Regions from separate parts of the Azonexus caeni genome, predicted to be linked through region 1. Evidence: riboswitches for the same ligand, from Rfam matches in the RefSeq annotation. Region 1 holds a riboswitch; each other region holds the start of a gene.
What was found. Region 1 has a riboswitch for cobalamin ahead of bluB (5,6-dimethylbenzimidazole synthase). Riboswitches for the same ligand answer to the same signal wherever they lie in the genome.
Positions count from the first base shown of each region.

Region 2: linked by a shared signal. The riboswitch ahead of ACLIIZ_RS01685 (energy-coupling factor ABC transporter permease) and the one ahead of bluB (5,6-dimethylbenzimidazole synthase) in region 1 are both predicted to bind cobalamin.
Region 3: linked by a shared signal. The riboswitch ahead of ACLIIZ_RS04535 (TonB-dependent receptor domain-containing protein) and the one ahead of bluB (5,6-dimethylbenzimidazole synthase) in region 1 are both predicted to bind cobalamin.

Region 1 is NZ_JBKJAD010000027.1:40,795-47,948, forward strand. Features, by position in the region: gene ACLIIZ_RS18865 (cobalamin-binding protein) at 1-624, opposite strand, end outside; gene ACLIIZ_RS18870 (cobalamin-binding protein) at 632-1,513, opposite strand; gene cobD (threonine-phosphate decarboxylase CobD) at 1,510-2,502, opposite strand; gene cbiB (adenosylcobinamide-phosphate synthase CbiB) at 2,495-3,418, opposite strand; gene ACLIIZ_RS18885 (hypothetical protein) at 3,406-3,651, opposite strand; gene bluB (5,6-dimethylbenzimidazole synthase) at 3,648-4,373, opposite strand; cobalamin riboswitch at 4,414-4,597, opposite strand; gene ACLIIZ_RS18895 (FecR family protein) at 4,646-5,575, opposite strand; gene ACLIIZ_RS18900 (RNA polymerase sigma factor) at 5,613-6,140, opposite strand; gene ACLIIZ_RS18905 (TonB-dependent receptor) at 6,283-7,154, shown strand, end outside.
Region 2 is NZ_JBKJAD010000001.1:376,149-383,302, forward strand. Features, by position in the region: gene ACLIIZ_RS01660 (sirohydrochlorin chelatase) at 1-30, opposite strand, end outside; gene cobM (precorrin-4 C(11)-methyltransferase) at 27-836, opposite strand; gene ACLIIZ_RS01670 (energy-coupling factor ABC transporter ATP-binding protein) at 877-1,719, opposite strand; gene cbiQ (cobalt ECF transporter T component CbiQ) at 1,707-2,438, opposite strand; gene ACLIIZ_RS01680 (energy-coupling factor ABC transporter substrate-binding protein) at 2,428-2,766, opposite strand; gene ACLIIZ_RS01685 (energy-coupling factor ABC transporter permease) at 2,763-3,440, opposite strand; cobalamin riboswitch at 3,559-3,765, opposite strand; gene ACLIIZ_RS01690 (hypothetical protein) at 3,796-4,059, shown strand; gene ACLIIZ_RS01695 (hypothetical protein) at 4,037-5,044, shown strand; gene ACLIIZ_RS01700 (DsbA family oxidoreductase) at 5,653-6,318, opposite strand; gene ACLIIZ_RS01705 (HD domain-containing protein) at 6,315-7,004, opposite strand; gene ACLIIZ_RS01710 (hypothetical protein) at 7,018-7,154, opposite strand, start outside.
Region 3 is NZ_JBKJAD010000002.1:301,958-309,111, reverse strand. Features, by position in the region: gene ACLIIZ_RS04540 (SNF2-related protein) at 1-3,308, shown strand, start outside; gene ACLIIZ_RS04535 (TonB-dependent receptor domain-containing protein) at 3,346-5,208, opposite strand; cobalamin riboswitch at 5,311-5,516, opposite strand; gene ACLIIZ_RS04530 (sensor histidine kinase) at 5,617-7,154, shown strand, end outside.

The DNA.
Region 1 (7,154 bases):
GCACCAGGAGCCGACGATGATGTCCGGGGCGGCGGCGATCACTTCTTCCGGCGTCGGCCGCCGGTCGGCGGCGAGCGGCGAGCGGGCGCGTTCGGCGAAGACGTCCTCGCCGCCGGCGATTTCGATCAGTTCGGAAACCCAGCGCAGGCCGCTGATCAGCGGTTCGTCCCATTCCTCGAAGTAGACGCGCGGCCGCTGGCCGCCGCGGGCGATACGCTCGGCGGCGAGTGCCCGGGCTGCGGCAATCTGTGCTTCCAGTCCGGCGACCAGCGCCTGCGCGCGATCCTCGGCGCCGACCAGACGGCCGAGCGTTTCGATCATCGCCAGGATGTCGTCGACGCTGCGCATGTTCAAGGCGTAAACCGGTATTCCGGCCTTGATCAGGTCGCGGGCGATGTCGGCCTGCAGGTCGGAGAAGGTCAGCACCAGGTCGGGTTCGACGGCGAGGATCTTGGCGATGTCGCCGCTGGTGAAGGCGAAGACCTTGGGCTTTTCCTTGCGTGCCTGCGGCGGCCGCACGGTGTAGCCGCTGATGCCGACGATGCGCTCCTGTTCGCCCAGGGCGTAGAGGACTTCGACGGTTTCGGTGGTCAGGCAGACGATGCGTTGGGGGAGGCGGGACATGATGTTCTCACTTGGGGCGACGGCTGCGTGCGACATCGAGGTGGTCGCAGAGTTTCGCCGTACCGTCGAGAATGCGCGGCGTGTGCCGCTGCATGATGTCCGGGTTGATGTGGAAGAGGTTGCCGCGCTGGACGGCGGTCATCCGCTTCCACTGCCGCCAGTCGTCCAGCCATTCCGGTTTGGCGTCGCCCATGCCGGTGGCGACGATGGCTTCCGGATCGGCTTCGATCACGGCTTCTAGGCTGACCCGCGGCGCCATCTGGTCGAGTTGGCCGAAAACGTTGTCGCCGCCGCAGATGCGCATCGCGTCGCTGATGATTTGCGGACCGCCGACGGTGACCAGCGGCGCCTTCCATACCTGGTAGAAAGTCCGCACCTTGGGTTTGCCCGCGTTGGCCGCGCGCAGTGCCGCCAGGCGCTCGCGGAAGCGGCGGGCTTCCGCGTTGGCGATGGCCTCGGTGCCGGCCAGTCGGCCGTAGCGTTCGACCTGGCCGGCAATATCGTCCATATGGTTGGGCTGCGAGACGAAAACGGTCAGGCCGAGCGCCCGCAGCTTGTCGGCCTGCGCCATGTTGTTGCCGCTTTCCCAGACCAGCACCACGTCAGGCTTGAGGGCGACGACGGCTTCCAGGTCGATGCGCGAATAGCCGCCGACGCGCGGCACCTTTTTCGCCGCCGCCGGGTAGTCGCTGTAATCGACGGTGCCGACCAGCTTGCCGCCGGCACCGGCGGCGTAAAGGGTCTCGGCGATGTGCGGGGCGAGGGCGACGATGCGCCGTGCCGGCTCACGCAGGTAGACGTCGCGGCCGCTGTCGTCACGCACGACGATTTCGGCGTGGGCGCCGCCCAGGCAGGCGGCGGCAAGCAGGGCAAAGAGACGATGTTTCATGCAGGCTTCCACGCCTTGAGCGCGTCGGCCAGACGTTGCCAGCCGGCTTCGTCGGGCGGTAGGCCGACGCGTAGTAGCGGGTTCGATTCGTAACGGCGGCTGAGGATGGCGCGGCGCGCCAGGTGTTCGTGCAGTTCGGCGGTGCTCGGCGCGTTCAGCGTCGCGAACAGCGGCGTCGCCTTGACCTCGCCGAGCGGCGCCAGCAACTGGCGCAGACGTTCGCCGTCGGCCTGCAGGCGTTGGCGCGTTGCCGTTTGCCAGTCACAGTCGGCCAGCGCCAGCATTGCCGCCGCCCGCGACGGGCCGGCGATGCTCCATGGGCCGATCGCCTCGGCCAGCTTCGCCAGCAGCTCGGGGGCAGCGAACAGGAAGCCGACGCGCAGTCCGGCCAGGCCGAAGAACTTGCCCAGCGAGCGGAACACGATCAGGTTAGGGGCGTCCGCCGTGCCGGCCAGCGGCGTCAGGCTATGCTCGGGTGTGGCGTCGACGAACGCCTCGTCGACGATCAGCCAGCCGCCGCGCTTTTTCAGCTGCGCCGCGGCGTCGACCGCCAGCTCACGCGGATGGCGGTCGGCGGTCGGGTTGTTCGGGTTGCACAGCAGCACGTAAGGGGTTGCCGCCGCCAGCGCGCGCGGCAGCGTCGCGTTCTGCAGGAAGCGCAGCTTGTGGCCGGCGCGCTGCCAAGCCTGCGGATGTTCGTTGTAGAGCGGCGCGATGCAGGCCACCGCGGCGCGCGGTAACAGCGCCGGCAGCCACTGGATGGCGGGCTGCGAACCGGCCACCGGCAGCAGGTTGGCGTTGCCGTAGTAGGCGGCAGCGGCGGCCTCCAGGCCGTCGTTGTCTTCCGGCAGGCGCTGCCAGGCTGCCGCCGGCAGCGGCGGCACCGGCCAGCCCTGCGGGTTGATGCCGGTGGACAGGTCGAGCCAGTCGGCGAGCGGGATGTCGTAGTGGGCCGCGGCTTCGCGCAGGCGGCCGCCATGGTCAAGCATGCAGGGCTCCGATCAGGAAAAGGACAGCCAGCCACAGCCACAGGCTGCGCCGGATCAGCGTGATCGCCCGGCCGAGGTCGGCGGCGACCGGTGCCGGGCCGCGGCCGAGCGGCGGGCGGATTTCCTCGCGGCCGTGGTAGATGGCGGCGCCGCCGCATTGCACACCGAGGCTGCCGGCGCCCGCCGCCATCACCGGGCCGGCGTTCGGGCTCTCCCAGCCGGGCGCCTGGGCGCGCCAGCAAGTGAGCGCGTCGCGCCAGCGGCCGAGCAGGGCGTAGCTCAGCGCGGTCAGTCGGGCCGGCAGCCAGTTGAGCGCGTCGTCACAGCGGGCGGCCCAGCGGCCGTACAGGTTGTAGCGTTCGGTGCGGTAGCCCCACATCGCGTCGAGCGTGTTGGCCAGCCGGAAAAGCAGGGCGCCGGGGCCGCCGAGCAGGGCGAACCAGAACAGCGCGCCGAAGATCGCGTCGTTGCCGTTTTCCAGCACCGATTCGACGCCGGCCTTGGCGACGCCGGACTCGTCGAGTGTTGCGGTATCGCGGGAAACGATCCAGCCGACGCGCTGCCGCGCTTCGTCGAGCCGCCCCTCGCGCAGCGGCCGGGCGACCGCTTCGGCGTGCTCGCACAGGCTGCGCGCGCCGAGCGAAAAATAGAGCAGCAGCACGTCGACCGCGAACGGTGCCAATGGCCGCAAGGCCAGCGCCAGCACCACCCAGGGCAGCACCGCCAGCGCCCAGCCGAGGACACCGCCGGCAATCGTGCGCCGGTTCAGCCGTCTTTCGATCGCCGCCGCCAGCGTGCCGAAGCCGACCAGCGGGTGAAAGCGTCGCACTTCGCCGAACAGGCGGTCGAGCAGCACCGCGGCGAGCGCTGCCAGCGGCATGGCGTAGGGGCCGGCGAGCAGGTTCAGTTCGGCCATTGGCGGGCCAGGGCGATGGCGGCGTCGATCGCCGCGCGCGCTTGTGGACTGTTGTGCCAGCAGGTCGAGCCGATCATGCGGGCGATGTGCAGCGTGACGACGGCGGTTTCCTCGCCGGCCAGGCGGGCGAGCGGCGCGTAGCCGGCCTCTTCGAGGCGGCGGATCACCGTCGGCCCGACGCCGGGGAGGGCGAGCAGCGCGGCGCGCTGGTCGGCCGGGAAAGTGCCATTCATGCGCCACGCTCCGCCGCGGCGAGCGCCGACAGGGCGGCGGTCAATCCGGCATTTTCCGGTAAATCGCGCGTCCCCCATTGTTCGTGGAAGACCAGTTCCTCGACCGGCAGGCGCGGCAGCCAGCCGGCACTTTCCAGTTCCGGGCGGTCCTTGAAATGGCTGACGTGGCCAATGCACAGGTAGGCAATCGGCACGATGTGCTGCGGAATGCCGAGCGCGTCCTGCAGCGCCTTCTCGTGGAAGATGCTGACCCAGCCGACGCCCAGCCCCTCGGCGCGGGCGGCCAGCCACAGGTTCTGCACGGCGCATACGCTGGAATAGAGGTCCATGGTCGGCATGTGGGTGCGGCCGAGCACCACCGGGCCGCTGCGCGAGCGGTCGCAGGTGATGCACAGGTTGATCGGTGCGTCGAGGATGCCCTGCAGCTTGAGCTTGCTGTAGATCTCGCGCTTCTCGTCGGGGAACATTCGTTCGGCCTCGGCGTTGGCTGCGCGGAAGATGTCATGTACCCGCTGCTTCACGTCCGCCGAGCGGACGACCAGGAAATTCCATGGCTGCATGAAGCCGACCGAAGGCGCGTGATGCGCCGCCAGCAGGATGCGCGCGAGTTGCTCGTCGGCGACCGGGTCGGGCAGGAACTGGCCGCGCACGTCGCGGCGGTTGAAGATGGCACGATAGACGGCGGCCCGTTCGGCGTCGGAAAAAGCGAGCTGGTTTTCCATGGATTCCCCTTCTGGAAACGCGAAGGCGCCCGTCCACGGCGCCGTGTTACGTCTCCCGGCCGGTCTTCTGACTCGGATTCCCCCGCACGATGCGCCTTCCCGCCGCGGCAGTGGCCTGTGCATCGCCCGTCATCCTTACAGCGCTGGGCACGTGGCGGATTCGCACCGCCTTCCCGATTCTCCTGCCGGCAAAGCCGGAAGGCACCCGGAGACTTCAAGGCGGGGATGCTAAGCGAGGGGCCGGGCAGAAGCAAGGGAAGCCGAACGGGCGTTCAATGCGTTTCGGCGCGGCGGGCGAGGAGTCTGCCGTCCTGCGTCTCGAAGCGCAACCCTGCAATCCGCGCCAGCGCCAGCGGCGCGGTCGCTTCGTCAGCGATGAGGAAGACACCGCTGATGCGTTGGCGGCCGGCCTGCGGGTCGCCGAGCACAATGGGCGTCTTGCGGAAGCGGTTGAGCGCCGCGACGACTTCGCTCAACGGTGCTTCCTCGAAAATCAGCTGGCCCTTGGTCCACGCCAGCAAATTGTTGCGGTCGACGGCCAGAACCGGGCGGATTTCTCCATCGACGATAGTCAGCGCTTCGCCGGCCCGCAGTATCTGCCTGGTCTGTTGCGCATCGCCGGGGCTGACTTCGACCATGCCTTCGGCAACGCCGACGCGCAATTCGTTGGCGCGGCGGTCCACGGTGAAACGGGTGCCGATGTCGCGAATCCGGCTGCTGCCCGCCAGGACCTCGAACGGCCGTTGCGCATCGGCGGCGACGCTGATGGCGATGCTGCCCTGCGCCAGTTCGAGCTGCCGCTGCCCCTTGCCGAAACGCACGCTAACCTGCGTCTGCGGTGCCAGATCGAGCTCGCTGCCGTCGTCGAGCTGCACATGCCGCCGTTCACCGGCGACGGTGCTCAGCAGGGTGTCGGTCGGCGGCGCAAGGTTGAACCAGCCGAGGAACAGTGCCGCCGCGGCCAGGGCAGCCGTCGCCAGCGCGCGGCCGGACTTGCGCGGGCGCGTTTGCAGGCGGGCGGCGTTATCCCAGAGTTGTTCCAGCAGCGAGTATTCCTCGGCGTGTGCCGGGTCGGCCGCCAGCCAGGCGGCGAATTCCGCGCGCGTGCTGGCGGCTACCTCATCGCCACGCAGGCGGGCAAACCACAGGGCGGCGGCTTCCTGCACCTGTTCCGGGGTAGAGGTGGCGGCGGTGGGTGACATGCGCCGCATTGTCGGCAGCGGGGCGGGGGCAGTCAATTCAGGCCGAATGCTTCGCCCACAGCCGGCGCAGGTGGAGCATGGCGTTGGCCAGGTGTTTTTCCACCATCTTGGCGGAAATGCCCAGCCGGCCGGCAATCTCGCCTTGCGTCAGGGTATCGAAGCGATGCAGGAAGAAGACTTCGCGGCATTTGGCCGGCAGTGCTTCGATACCCGTCGCGAGCAGGCGCAATTGCTGGCGGGCCATGACGATGCGGGCGGGGTCGGCGAGCGGGTCGACCAGGCCGGGGTCCGTCTCATCGACCACCACCAGTTGCGGCCGGCTCTGGGCGGCGCGGCCGAGGTCGATGAGGAAGTTGCGTGCCGAGCGGAGCAGGAAGGCGCGCGGATTGCGGATGTCGACAGCCGGCGGATTGATCAGCAGGCGCAGGAAGATTTCCTGCGCGGCATCGCGGCCGGCCTCCGGACAGTCGAGCCGGCGCCCGAGAAAATGCCGCAACTCGTCGAAATGCCTGCGATAGAGATCAAGTACCAGCGGCTCGGTAGGCGGACAAGTGGTGGCATTCATGGCCGCATGCTAATCGGCGATGCCGCCCCACTCCATGCGGCATATTGTCGCGTTTGGCCCGGCAGAGGTAGGGAGAGGGCAAATTCATCCGTCTTGGTGGGGAGAGGCGAGCGCATCGCCAGACAACCAAGGGGGAAATCACGTGTTTCAAAAAGCCTTCGCCGGCGAGCGCCGGCCTCTTCTCAGCACCATCGCCACGGCCTTGTTCCTGGCCTTCCAGAGCAGCGCCGTCTTCGCCGTTCCGGTCGACGTTGCCGCCCAGCCGCTAGGCAGCGCATTGCGCGCCCTGGCCAGCCTGGCCGGCGTGCAGATCGCCCACGCCAGCGATGTCGTCGGCACGCTCCAGGCCAGCGCAGTCAAAGGCGACATGCGCCTGGAAGAAGCCCTGCGCCGCCTGCTCGCCGGCACCGGGCTGGAGTTCCGCAAGGATGGCGACAGCAGCTACGTCATCGTGCGCGCCGGGCACAGCGAAAAGGTGCTGCCGGAAATGGTGGTCACGGCGACACGGACCGAGCGCTGGGTCGAGGATGTACCGGCCAGCGTGACCGTGGTCGGACGCAAGGACATTGCCACCCAGCAGGTGCAGAGTCCGCTGGACCTGTTGCGTAATGTCGAGGGGGTGGATGTTGCCGGTTACGGTTCGCCTGCCTCCCTGCCGAGGATTACCCTGCGCGGTGTCGGTGGTTCCTTCGGTGGGTCGACCAGCCAGATACTTATCGACGGGATGCCGATCGAGTCGCCGGTCGCGGGCATTCATCAGGGTATCCAGGTGCTCGACCTGCAGGATCTGGAAAGGGTCGAAATCGTCCGGGGGCCGGCTTCCGCGCTTTACGGACCGAGCGCGGTGGGCGGCGTGGTGAACTTCGTCCCCAAGCGCTGGCGAGGTGCTCCCGGGGCCGAGGTGAGTATCGGGGCGGGGTCTCACGACGCCAGACTGTTCTCGGCGGCGGTTGGTGCGGCCTGGGATGTGGTCGATTTCCGTCTTTCCGCGAGCGATTACCGCACCGATGGCTA
Region 2 (7,154 bases), on a different contig from region 1:
CGCAACGAGCAGGTAGGTGGTGGATTTCATGAGCTGGACTCCGGAGAAAGTTCGGGGGAAAAGCTGGCGCGGCGGAAGCGGTGGGCAAAGGCCGGGTCGTAGAGCTTGGAGCGGATGAGGTCGGGCCAGTCGGCGGCGCCCAGCGTCGGGCTGGCGACGATCATCGCCTGGCTGCCGATCTTCGCGGCCTGGCAGCGCTGCTTGATGTCGGCCAGGGTGCCGCGCACGATCTTTTCCTCGCCCGGCCAGCTCGCTTTCTGCACCACCAGGATCGGCGCATCCTCGGCCCAGCCGGCGGCGCGCAACGCGTCCTGCACCTTGTGCAGCAGGGTGATCGACAGGTAGATGCACAGCGTCGTCTGGTGTGCGGCCAGGGCTTCAAGTTCTTCGCCCGGCGGCATCGGCGTGCGCCCGGCAACGCGGGTGAGGATCACCGTCTGCGTCACTTCCGGCAGGGTCAGCGTTTCGCCGGCCGCCGCCATCGAGGCCATCGCCGACGAGACGCCGGGCACCACCGCCCAGGCTATGCCGGCGGCGGTGAGCGGGCGGGTCATCTCGATCAGCGCGCCGTAGAGGCCGGGGTCGCCGGTTTGCAGGCGGACCACGGTTGCATGCCGGGCGGCGGCGGCGAGCAGCCAGTCGGTCATCTCTTCGAGCGTCATGTCCTTGGAGTCGCGAATCTCGCAGCCGGCCGGCGCGTACAGCGTCGCCGCCTGATCGACCAGCGAACCGGCGAAGAGCACGGCGCCGGCCTGTTCGAGCAGCTTGCGCCCCTTGACGGTGATCAGGTCGGGATCGCCGGGGCCGGCGCCGACAAACCAGATCTTGCCGCTCATCGGCAAAATCCCACGGTCAACCGCCAAAATCGGCAAAATTTCATCGAGCTTCCTCCAGGGAAAGTTGCGCCAGCAGCGCATCCAGGCTGCGGGCCGGTGCGCCGGCGGCGATGCCGCGCGCGGCCAGCGCGCCTTGCAGCGCGACCACCGCCGGCAGCGGCTGCCCGGCCTGTTTCAGCGCCGCGGCCTGCGCCGGCAGTTCGGCGGCGGCGAAGGCCGCGAGGCAGCGGCCGGCGGCGAGCAAATGGATGTCGTCGGCCCAGCGATAGGCGAAATCGACGTCGTGCGTGGACAGCACGATGGTGATGCCCTGCCCCGCCAGGCGGTCGAGCACGGCCAGCAGTTCGTGCTGCATGGCGGCGTCGAGTCCGGCCATCGGCTCGTCGAGCAGCAGCACGTCCGGCTGCATGGCGAGCACGCCGGCAATGCACACCCGCTTTTTCTGGCCGAAGCTGAGGTGATGCACCGGGCGATTGGCGTGTTCGGCCATGCCGACCGCCGCCAGCGCCTCGTCGACGCGCCCGCGCACCGTCGCCTCGTCGAGGCCGAGATTGAGCGGGCCGAAGGAGACGTCCTCGACGACGCTGGCCGAAAACAACTGCCGGTCCGGGTTCTGGAAAACCAGCCCGACCCGCCGGCGCAAGGCGGCCAGCCCGGCGCGGCTCATGTCGAGCGGCGCGCCGGCAAAACGCAGGCTGCCGGCGCTCGGTTGCAGCAGGCCGTTGCAATGCATGAGCAAGGTGGTCTTGCCGGAACCATTGGCGCCGAGCAGCGCATTGCGGCTGCCACGGCGGATGGCCAGCGAACAGCCGTCGAGGCCGAGGCTGCCGTCGGCGTAGCGGTGGCTGAGCGAGATGGCTTCGAGCAGCATCAGGATGGCCACCGCGCCAGCATCAGCAGCCCGCCGCCGGCCAGCACGGCGAGCGCAGTGTCGCGCCCGGCGTGGGCGAATTGCGGCGTCAGGAAGCGCAGGCTGCCGTCGCCGTTGCGCGCCAGCGCCGCCAGATGCAGGGCCAGCGCGCGCTGCCAGACCTGCAGCGCCAGATTGGCCGTGAGTTGCCCAAGCGAGCGCAGGCTGTGGCGCAGCGTCGCATCGCCCAGGCGCGCCTGCTGCGCCGTGCGCACCTCATGCACGGCTTGCGAGAAAACGAAGAGCATGCGGTAGCAGAGCACCATCAGGTCGAGCAGCACGGCCGGGCAACGCAGGCGGCGCAGCAGCGCGATCAGGTCGGACAGCGGCGTCGTCAGCACCAGCCCGAGCAAAGCCGCCAGCGCGGCGAGCGAGCGGCCGGCCAGCGCGGCGACCTGCGGCCAGGCTTCCGGCGCCCAGCGCCAGCCGCTGTCGGGATCGACCGCCACCAGCAGCCCGACGCAGGACAAACCAAGAAAACCCACCGCCGGCGCCGCAACGCGCAGGTAAAGGCCCGCCGGCACGCCGGCACCGACGCAGGTCAGCACGGCGGAACACAGGGCCAGGCGCAGCGCCGCGCCCGGCGACACCGCGGCAAAGGCCGCCAGCAACCCGGCCAGCGCGAACGCCGCCTTGGCCGCCGGGCTGACGCCACGCCAGCGGTTGGCGTAGGCCGCCTGCTCAATCAGCATGCGGCGCCTGCTCCCGCGTTTCGCCCTGTTTGCGCAGCTTGTCGCGGGTCACCGCGCAACCCAGCCAGTAACCGATAACGCCGGCCCCCAGCGCCGCCTGCAAGGCGAACAACAGCGAGGCGATCTCGCCGCTGGCCGGCTCCAGCAGCGGCTCGAACCAGCGCTGGTAACCCGGCGCGACGGCAGCGATGGCCTGCTGCGCCTTGTCGTCGGCGCCGCCAAACCGCTCGCCGTCGGCGCCGCCGATGCCCAGATAAGGCACCAGCCACAGCGGCAGCACGGTCAACAGCACAACGGCGGCCAAAATCAACAGATTCTGCTTCTTCATGCCTTGCCCCCGTTTCCGGCAAACAGCGGCAAGCCTTGCAGTTCCTGAGCGTTGAAGCGGGTCAGGGTATTGACCACGAGCACCGTCAGCAGCCCTTCGCTGATCGCCAGCGGAATCTGCGTGATCGCGAAGATGCCGCCGAACTTGAGCAAGGAAGCGGCAAAACCGCCGGCCGGATCGGGAAAGGCCCAGGCCAACTGGATGGCAGTGGTCAGATAGGTGGCGAGATCACCGAGGCAGGCGGCGGCGAACACGCAGACGGCGAGCGACAGGCCGCAGCGGCGACCGAGGCGGAACAATCCAAAGGCGACGAAAGGCCCGACGATGGCCATCGAGAAGACGTTGGCGCCCAGCGTCGTCAGCCCGCCATGCGCCAGCAGCAGCGCCTGGAACAACAGGACGACGAAACCGACCGGCACCATCGCCAGCGGCCCGAACAACAGCGCGCCGAGCCCGACGCCGGTCGGATGCGAGCAACTACCGGTGACCGACGGCAGCTTGAGCGCGGAGAGGACAAAAGCAAAGGCGGCGGCAACGCCGAGCAACATGCGCTGCTCCGGCTGCGCCTGCAATTGCCGGCGCACCGAATGCACGCCCCAGGCAAGAAACGGCGCCGACGCCAGCGACCAGCCGATGGCATGGTCCACCGGCAAAAAACCTTCCATGATGTGCATGACTTCCTCCCCGAAGCGATGAAACCCCCGGGGAAAATCAGCACGAATCGGAGAAAGTCAGGGCGTGCCCAGCACGCGCGCATCTGTCTCAGAACCGCTCCCATCACCCCGGAGAATGGCACTACCTGGCTCAAAGGTCGGTCTTCTGGCTCGCCGTCATCCTTCCCTGCACCTTCCCGTGTGCGAACACACAGTGGCAAAAACAGGGTCGTCAGGCCTACAGCAGCGGGGGCTGCGCCGGAATTGCCACACGAGGTGACGCACCGGCTTCCCGTTTAAACCCGATCCGCAATGCGAAACGGGTACCTAAAAGCGGAGGCGATTCTAACACCGGCATCCTGCAGAAGGAAACCGCATGCCGGGAAACGCCGGTCTGCCAGCCTGTTTCGGGGAAGCGGGGGCGGGCTCGGTGGCGATTGAAGTAGAGATGGTCTCTATGATTGAGAAAAGCCTAGGCCGGAGCGAAGTGAGGAGATTGATCCCAGCAGAGCAATGCAAAGTGATGTCAAAAAACGAACGAATGATGTATTCATGTTGCGTCAAAGCTGAAAAACCTACAACATTTGTTCTGATCATCAATACAAACGAGGTTATGCATGTATTCAAGAGACGAGCGTGACGCATCAATGATGGAATTGGTTGTAAACGTACGAGCTCGCTCGCGCTCAAAAGAGCTAGCGACCTTTCCTTTTACACCGCCAACAATGGAGTTACTTGCAAACGACTGCGTCGATTTTCAATTAAATGCAAAACGCCCTCTCGTACGTACATACAAAAAAGGAAAAGTCGCGACATACCTTCTCGATGCAAAAATTCAAACCGTTTCGGGGAAGGTCTATCTGTTCTTGCTTTTGGCTATTTCCGACCAGCGCCGCCCAGACGAAGTTCTTTCCGACCCTCTTGCTAATGAACCTGCGGTGCCACGTAGAATTATCGAAAAGAATAACGGCGAGGGAAGTGAACATTCATGCCATATCGCAATTTCCATCATGCCTAGAGAAAAAAATGGAAATCAATATTTGGCAGCCGTCGAGTCTATTCCTCACGTGGGATTGTATTTCATCAATTCGTATATCCGTCACCTTTTTAAATTCATCTCGATTTCGAATCGTTACAGTCGGAACGACCCTTCAGGGGAAATAAATGATGGAAAATACAAAACAGTTAATGTTTTCGCAACTACAAATCTAAACGGAGTTCCGTCAGATGATCTCTTGCGTGACTTAAAGAAAGGTATATTGGGCGAGATTGAATTATCAAAAGAGGAGTCAGCGGTTAAGGGGTTTGATCAAAACGAATTCACCGTTCCCAAAAAAACCAAGTTGCTTCTTACCCCGACAGGGAAAGGGCTAAATGGTAAAGTCTTTGATGTTGTTAAGACAGTCTGTAGCACAGGAGCATTGAAAAAATATTCTGTTGCCAAGTTTACTTGGACTGGTTTAGAGGGGCAGCGCTCTTCCGCAAAATTTGACTGCGAAACAAACAGCGTTCTTACAGAAAAATACATAAAACGTAATACATTTAACTTGCCTAACCCTTTGCCATCCTCCTGCGAAAAACTTGACGATCAATTCTGTAATCTTTTGGCGTATTGGGCTCGATAATGCTAGTTCACCAACTTTTGCGACCTTGGGCATATTTAAGCATACATGGGCAAAAAAAATGGTTCTTTGATTGGGTGGTGCCAGCAATCATTACAACGGCATTTATGTGTATATTTTTTATAACAAAAGGAAAGCTGAATTTTTATTACCAAAATGGCGTAGTGGCCTCTATAACCGCCTTTGTTCAAAATTTGCCCGGATTCTTTATAGCCGCACTAGCCGCGGTAGCGACATTCAACAGAGCGGACCTAGACAAAAAAATTCCGGACCCTCCTTTAATGCTACCCGTTATTAACCGAGGGATGAGAAGTTTGGTAACGCTAACCAGGCGACGCTTTTTAAGCGCAATGTTTTCATTTCTTACGGCTCAGAGTATCGTCATAACATTGCTCGGTATAACTTACATACAAGCCGCACCCGTTTTGTCACAGCTAAATATTGATTACTGGATAAAAACATTGCTCAGTTTTTCTGGTGTCGCGATTTATATGATCGTGTTTTTTCAGATGCTAACAGTCAGTTGTCTTGGGCTCTACTACTTGGGAGACCGTATTCACCAGCCAGAAAATCTCTAACTTGGTGGGTCATTTCTCCCTCCAGACATCGCCTCACCCCACCACTTCAGCCCACGCCTGCCGAATCCCATCCGCCAGCACGCGGGGTTCCTCCGCCCCCTGAATGCCAGACTGGCGGGCGAAGATGAAGGTCGGTACGGAGCTGACGCCCCAGCTTCGGGATTCGCGTTCCATTTGCTGGACGGTGGCGGCGTCCTCGTCGGTGTCTAGATAGGCAAGTACGGTGGCCGGGTCGTGGCCGCAGGCTGCGGCGACCTGGGCGAGGACTTCTGGGGCGCCAACGTTTTTGCCCTGCTCGAACTGGGCCTTGAATAGTCCTTCGACCAGCCCGGCGGCGTCGCCGCGTTGTTGCGCCCAGTGGATCAGGCGGTGTGCCGCCAGCGTGTTGGCGCGCACCTCGATTTTCTCGAAGCGGTAGTCGATACCGAGCGGCGCGCCGATTTCGCGGATGCGCTGCCAGATGCCTTCGACTTGCGCCCGGCTGCCGAATTTCTGCACGAGGAAGGGCAGGTAGGGTTCGCCTGCCGGTGGCGTGTCCGGGTTGAGGAAGAAGGGGCGCCAGCGGATTTCGTGGCGGAAGTCGGGCACTTCGGCGCGGACGAGGTCGATGGCTTGCGCCAGCCGGCGCTGGCCGATGAAGCACCAGGGGCAGACGACGTCGGAGACGACTTCGATGATCAGTGGTTGGTGGTGGCTCATGCGCTTCCCCATTCTTCGAGAAAGCGTGAGACAAAGCTTTCCATGAATTGGTGCCGCTCCTCAGCCAATTTGCGGCCGCTGGCGGTGTTCATGCGCTCCTTGAGGAGGAAGAGTTTTTCGTAGAAGTGGTTCAGGCTGTGCCCCTTGGCGGCCTTGTATGCCTCGGCGCTGGCGTGCATCACCGGCGGCACGGCGGGGTCGTAGAGCGGCCGGCCGGCGTGGCCGCCGTAGGCAAAACAGCGGGCGATGCCGATGGCGCCGATGGCGTCCAGGCGGTCGGCGTCCTGCACGCACCGGCCTTCCAGCGTGCGCATCGCGGTGTGCACGCCGGCGCCCTTGAACGAGATGCTGCGGACGATTTCCACCACCGCCGCGATGACCTCCGCTGGTGCGCCCTCTTCCGTCAGCAGGCGCTCGGCTTCGCGCGGGCCGATGGCGTCGTCGCCGCCGTGGAATTTCCAGTCGGCGATGTCATGGACGAGCGCCGCCAGTTCGGCGATCTCCGCGTTGGCGCCTTCGGCGGTGGCGATCCGCCGGGCCAGCCGGCGGACGCGGTCGATGTGGTGCCAGTCGTGGCCGGAGCCTTCGCGGCTGAATCTGGCCTGGATGTGGGCGGCGACGCGGGCGATCAGGTCGCTCGGCAGCGGGTTCGGCGGTGCGGAGGGGTTTGGCGCAGGGGCAGTCATCGGTGGTGGTGTGTCATTCGGCATCGAGCAGGAGCTCGCACTCGACCATCAGCGTTCGAGCGAGCTCGGAGTGGTAGTTGGGGTCGAGCGCCTGCATCATTTCGTGGGCGGTGAACAGGCCGGCTTCGCGGGAGAGCGTGCTGCGCATGG
Region 3 (7,154 bases), on a different contig from region 1:
TGCGCAAACGGGTGTTTCCGGACTCGGTCGCCTGGCTTTACCCTCTCTCCCTGCTGGCGCAGGGCGGTCCGAAGCAACTCGAACTGGCGCGCAAATTCTGCGTCGGCGAAGCCGGCACGCGAACCCCCAGCGCTTACGACGATTGGGGGCGCTGGGTCAATGCGATCGATGCCCGACTGGGCAACGCGCCGCTGGTACCGGGCGCGTTTTCGTTGCAGGACTCAGGCTACGAGCCCTATTCGCTGACAATTTTCTGGAAGGTCATGCTGGCCGCCTGGATCGGCACCGAGGTCCTGGGCGTCGCCAAGGCCGGCAAGAAGACGGTGCTGGTTTTCGACGGTCTGCGCCGCCGCCTGCAGGAGTGCGGATTCAAGCGCCTGCTCGGTATGCTGGACGCCGCCGAAGCCGTGCTTGGCGGCGACGAGCCGCCGGCCGGATTCTTTGTCGCCGGCAAGGGCGAGCGCTGGCGCGAAGTGCTCGGCGCGCTCCAGGCGCTGGCGGGCGAAGGCGCCTCAGCCGCCAAGGGCAAGGACGACGCCGAAAAGACCCGCATCCTGTGGACCTTGAGCATCGGCAAGCAGGGCGAATTGCTCGACATCAAGCCCCTTGAGCAGAAACGCGGCAGCCGTGGCTGGAGCACGCCGAAGGCGCTGCCGCTCGGCCGTCTGGCGGCCAATCAGGCGCTGTCGCCGGCCGACGCTCGCGTCGCCCGCTGCCTGCGCGCCGATCGCTATTACGCCAAGCGTTTCAATATCGATCTGGCCGCTGCGCTTGGCGCCCTGGTCGGCCACCCGGCGGTGACCCTGGAAAAGGCGCCGGGGCAGCTGGTCGATCTGGTCGAAACGCCGCCCGAGTTCGAAGCCGTCCGCCAGGGCGACAAGATCGTCATGCGCATCAACCCGCCCCTGCGCGCGGAGGATACCGACAGTTATTACCTGGATGCGGAGGCCAAACGCGACGCCGAGGCGCTGCGCCTGATCACCTTGTTGCCGGACGGGGCGCAGCGCGTCCGGCTGGTGCGCTACACGGCGGCGCAAAAACGCGCCGCGCAACTGGTGTCCGGGCGCTTTGCGGTGCCGGCGAAGGCCGAGGGCGCGCAGGCCGAACTCGACAAGACCCTGCAGGCGCTGGCCGGGCATTTCCAGGTGCAGGCCGATGCGGCGCAGGCTTCGCGGCAGGTGGCGGCGGAAACTCGCCTGCGGGCGGAACTGGCGCCGGTCGGCGAAGCGCTGTCGCTGCGCCTGGTCGCCGCGCCCTTCGGCGCCGACGGCCCGCGCCTGCCGGTGGGTAGTGGCCGGGTCCGGCTGATGGCGGCGATCGGCGGCGAAACCCTGGGTACCGAGCGGAATCTTGCGGCGGAAAGGAAACATCTGGAAAGTCTGCTCGACGCTTTCCCTTACCTTGAAGAGATCGGCGATCCGGCGGCCGGCGAGTGGCTGATCGAAGACCCGGAGCAGGCGCTCGGCCTGGTCGAGGGCCTGCCGGCGCAAGCCGGCATCGCCGCCGTCGATTGGCCGAAGGGCAAGAGCGTCCGCGTCATCAGCGTCGACGCCGGCAAGCTCGGCATCACCGTCAACAAGGAGCGCGACTGGTTCCGCGTCGCCGGCCAGGCGGCGCTCGATGAAGGCCTCGTCGTGCAACTCTCCAGCCTGCTCGCCGCCGCCCGCGACAAGAGCCGCTTCATCCCGATCGGCGACGGCGTCTATGCGGCGCTGACCCGCTCGCTGAAACAGAAACTGCTCGATCTGGCGGCGGTCGCCGAAGTCGACAAGCAGGGCAGTAAAGTCCCGCAGATCGCCGCCGCCTGGCTCGACGACGTGCTCGACGGCACCGGGCTGGAGGCCGGGGCCGATTTCCGTCAGGCCATCGACCGCCTGCGCGCGGCACAGAACATCATGCCGAAGCTGCCGAAATCCCTGCAGGCCGAATTGCGCCCTTACCAGGAAGAGGGCTACCAGTGGGCGATGCGCCTTGCCGCCGCCGGCATGGGCGGCTGCCTGGCCGACGACATGGGGCTCGGCAAGACCCTGCAGGCGCTCGCCGTCATGCTCGAACGGGCGAAAGGCGGCGCCACCCTGGTCGTCGCGCCGACTTCGGTGTGCGGCAACTGGTTGGCCGAGGCGCTGCGTTTCGCGCCCAGCCTGAACGCCCGCATCTACAGCGAGGCCGGTGACGCCGAACGCGAGCAGTTGATCGACGGAGCCGGCCCGCAGGACGTGCTGATCGTCTCCTACACCCTGCTGCAACTGGCCCAGGAACGTTTTGCCGGCCGTTCATGGCACACCGTCGTCGCCGACGAGGCGCAGGCGATCAAGAACGCGGCGACCAAGCGTTCGCAGGCGGTCTTCGAGCTGCCGGCCGATTTCCGCCTGGCCCTCTCGGGAACGCCGGTGGAAAACCGGCTGGCCGAACTGTGGTCGATCATGCGCTTCGCCAACCCCGGCCTGCTCGGCAGCAGCGGCCGCTTCAACGAACGCTTCGCCGGCCCCATCGAACGCAACCGCGACCGCGACGCCCAGCACGTCCTGAAACGCCTGATCGCCCCCTTCGTCCTGCGCCGCACCAAGGCGCAGGTGCTGCAGGATCTGCCGCCGCGTACCGAGTTGATCCTCTCGGTCGCTCCGGAGTCCGCCGAGGCGGCGCACTACGAAGCCTTGCGCCGGCAGGCGATCGACGAGGTCGGGACGCTCGACGCCCAGGCCGGGCAGGCGCGTTTCAACATCCTGGCGCAACTGACCCGGCTGCGCCGCGCCGCCTGCGATCCGCGCCTGGTCAGTCCGGAATTCGGCATCGTCGGCGCCAAGGTGCAGGCCTTCGCCGAACTGGCCGCCGAACTCACCGCCAACGGGCACAAGACCCTGGTCTTCAGCCAGTTCGTCGATTTCCTGCAGATCCTGCGCGCGCCGCTCGACGCCGCCGGCATCAGCTACCAGTACCTGGACGGCGCGACGCCGGCCGCCGAACGCAGCAAGCGCGTCGCCGCCTTCCAGGCCGGCGACAGCGACCTCTTCCTGATCAGCCTGAAAGCCGGCGGTTTCGGCCTCAACCTGACCGCCGCCGACTACGTGGTGATCACCGATCCCTGGTGGAATCCGGCCGCCGAGGACCAGGCGATGGGTCGCGCCCACCGCCTCGGCCAGCTACGGCCGGTGACCGTCTATCGTCTGGTCAGCAAGGGCAGCATCGAGGAACGCATCGTCGATCTGCACCACGACAAGCGGGCGCTGGCCGACAGCATCCTCGACGAGGGCGACGCCTCGACGCTGCCGTCGACGGAAGACCTGGTGGCGCTGATCCGGGGCGAGTAGGGAGCGGGGGGCGGCGGGAATCCCGCCGCCGGTTTCCTTACTTCGGGCTGTAACGCAGGCCGACGAAGGCGTTCATGCCGGGGGTGTTGTAGCCGAGCACGGTTTCGTACTTCTTGTCGAACAGGTTGTTCAGGCGGGCCTCGATCGCCAGTTCGCTGTTGATCGCGTAGCGCGCGGTCAGGTTGACCAGACCGTAGCCGCCCATGCGCCCGGTTTCGGTGTTGGTGTTGTAGCGCTTGCCGACGCCGAGCACTTCGACACCGGTTTCGAGCGGACCCCAGTTGCGGCTGACGCTGAGCATCGCCTTGTCGCGCGCGCGCCGGCCCAGTTCGAAACCGTTGCTGGTGTTCTTCGCATCCAGCCAGTCGTAGCTGGCGCGCAGGTTCCAGACGCCGAAACGACCGGCGTAGGTGAGCGTCGCGCCTTCGAGGCGGGCCTTGTCGACGTTCTCGTAGGTGCCGATCCAGGTGACCGGATCGGAAACCCAGTCGATCAGGTTGCTGACCCGGTTGTGATACCAGGTGGCGCTCAGCGCGTGCACGCCGTTGTCCCAACTCAGCCCGATCTCGCGGTTGCGCGATTTCTCCGGCTTGAGGTCGGGGTTGCCATTGCCCCAGGGCGAGGTCATGAACAACTGGTACACCGACGGCGCCTTGAAGGCGGTGCCGTAGCTGGCGTGGGCGCGCAGTTCGCGGCTCAGGCGGTAGCCGTAGGCGACGCCCCAGGTGGTTTCGCCGCCGAATTCGGAATGATCGTCGCGGCGGGCGTTGAGCTGCCAGCTATGGTCGCCGAGGTTGGCGGTCCAGCCGGCAAGGAAGGAGTCGTTGTCGACTTCCGGGCGGCTGGCGTAGCCGCTGGCCGGGCTGATTTCCTGTTCGTGGCGTTCGGCCGCCAGCAGCAGCTTGCCGAGCGGCAGCGTGATGTCGTTCTGCCAGCTCAATTGCCGGTTGCGCGTGTTCTGCCGGGTGACCACTTCGAGTGCCACCGGCCAGGCCCAGGCATCCCAGTAATACGACTTCTGCCGGTCCTCGGCTTCGCCGTACTGCAGACGGCTGGTCCAGGCATCGCTCAGACGGTTGCGGCTGAAGAGCTGCCATTGTTCGGTGGTGAAACGGGCGCGGTCGTCGTAATCGCCGGTGGCTGGCTGGTTGCCGCTGTCGTAGTGAACGACACCGTCGTTGCGCCGCCAGGTGCCGCCGATTTCGTGGCCGGCGGCGGGAATGAAGGAGAGCGCGGCGCTGCCGCCGGTGTTGCGGTAGGCGTCGTCGTCGGCATCGTGGTTGCTGGCGTGGCGCTGCGCCGAAAAACCGTCGCTGGCGCGGTGGTTGGCCTCGACGCGGAAGCGCCAGCGTTCGTCACCGCCGCTGACGCCGGCACTGGCTTCGCGGGTGTTGTCGCTGCCGTAGCCGACGAAGCCGTCGACGCGCAGGCCCGGCGCGCCGCGCCGGGTGATGATGTGGATCACGCCGCCGAGCGCGTCGGCGCCATAGAGCGTGGCCGCCGGGCCGCGCAGGATTTCGATGCGCTCGACGTCGGCGAGCGGGATGAAACGCAGCGGCGAGCCGGAGAGGTCGGCCGAGTTGATGGCGATGCCGTCGACCAGCACCTTGGTCTGGTTCGAGTTGCTGCCGCGGATGTAGAAGCTGGTCGTGGTGCCGGGGCCGCCGTTGCTTGCGGTCTGGATGCCAGGCTGCCGGGCGAGCAGCTCGGTCACGGTGTCCTGGCCGTTGCGTTCGATTTCCGCGCGGTCGATCACCGTGACGTCGGCGAGCACTTCGGCGATGCGGCTTTCCTGGCGGGTGGCGGTGACGACGACGGTGTCGAGATCGGTGGCAGCCTGGACGCTGCCGGCGAATAGCGGCAACAGCAGCGCTGCGCCGGGCTTGAGACGGATGTGCATGATTTTCCCCTGCCGGCAGGCGTCCCCGCATGCCGGTGTGTGATGAAAAGAAAGTGCACGGGGGAGATGGGCTGAATCAGCCGGCACCACCACCCCGTGGTCCTTTCGCTTGCGTCACAGGCCGGTCTCCGGGCTCGCAAGTCTTGACGCGCCGCCTTCCCGGGATCAACCCAGTGGCTCGATGGCGCGCCCGCACTTGCTTACCGTTGCGGGGGCAGCAGCGGAATTGCCTCGTTCGAGGCGCACCGCTTTCCCGTTTCACCGTCGCGAGGAATCTCGCGAGCGGCACCTGAAACGGGCGTAATTATAGCGGAGCGGGAGGCGCGACGGCGCGTGGTCGTGCGCGGCGCGCATGGCCGCGCAGCACTGAGCTATGATGCCCGTCAGAATTGATCATTCCGCGAGCCCATGCCAGCTTTTTCCGCCATCCTGCGTTCGTGCGCTGCCATTCTCGTCTTTCTCGCGGGAATGGCCGGCTTTGGCGCGCAGGCGGCGAATCCGCCGGAAGCGAGCATCCTGTTCATCAATTCCTACCATCGCGGCTATTCGTGGAGCGACGGCATCGAGGACGGTTTTCGCGAGCGCCTTGTCGCTTCCGACAGGAAGATCGAGCTTTCGGTCGAGTACCTCGACAGCCGCCGCTTCAGCTACGGCGCCCAGATCGAACCGCTGGCCCAGGCGATGGCGGTCAAGTACGCCGATTACCAGCCCGATGTGGTGGTGGTCGCTGACAATGCCGCTTTCGATTTCGCCATCCGCTATCGCGATCGTCTGTTTCCGCAGCGGCCGATCGTTTTCGGCGGGTATAACAATTTCCGCCCGGCGGTGATCGAGGGGATTGCCAACATCACCGGCGTCAATGAGGAAGTTGCCATTGGCGACACCGTGAATATGGCGCTCCGCGTGCATCCGCGTACCCGCACCCTGGCTTTCATCGTTTCCACCGGTGATGCCAGCAGCAAGCGCATTGGTGAAGTGGCCGAGGAATCCGTCTTTCCCGAATTGCGCAAACGCTACGATGTGGTCGTCCTCAAGGATGCCTCGATCGAGGAAGTCCACCAGCGTCTGGCCAAGCTGCCGGCCGACAGCCTGCTTTTTCTGAGCGGTCAGGTGAGCGACAAGAGCGGCAGCCGCAGCCTGTCGCCGGCCGAGAACGGGCGGCGGATCACCGCCGGCAGCCCGTTTCCGGCCTACACCTTCTGGGATTTCCATCTCGGTAACGGTGCTCTGGGCGGCCACATCATCCCGCCCGACGAGCAGGGACGGACGATGGCCGGGATGGCCTTGCGCGTTCTCGACGGAACGCCGGCCGACAGCATTCCGGTGGTCATGACCACGCCGACCCGGGATGTCTTCGATTACCCGGTGATGCAGCGCTTCGGCGTCAGCGAGGCCGATCTGCCGCCCGGTGCCGTGATCATCGACCGGCCGGTCTCGCTCTGGGAAAGCCATCGCTGGAAGATCGTCGGCGTGACCGGCTTGCTGCTCGTGGAAACCCTGCTGGTCGGCCTGTTGCTGCACATCGCGCGCGGCCGCCGCCGGGCGATGGCGGCGCTGACTCAGGCCAAGGAAGCGGCGGAAGTCGCCAACGTCGCCAAGAATGCCTTCCTGGCCAACATGAGCCACGAGATGCGCACGCCGCTCAACCATATCATCGGCATGCTGACGCTGTTGCGCCGCGAACCCCTGTCGGCGAAACAGTCGGAACGTCTGGAGAAGATCGACGCGGCCTGTCAGAAGCTGACCGGCAGCATCGTCGCGGTGCTCGAGCTGACCCGCCTGGAAGCCGACAAGCTCGAACTGGCGAGGCAGCCCTTCGACGGTGACGAACTGATGCGCGACGCGGTCGAGGAAATCCGGGGCGAGGCGGAGGCCAGGCAACTGGAACTGATCGTCGATGCGGCGCCGATGCCGTCCGGGCTGTTCGGCAATGTCGCCTACATCAA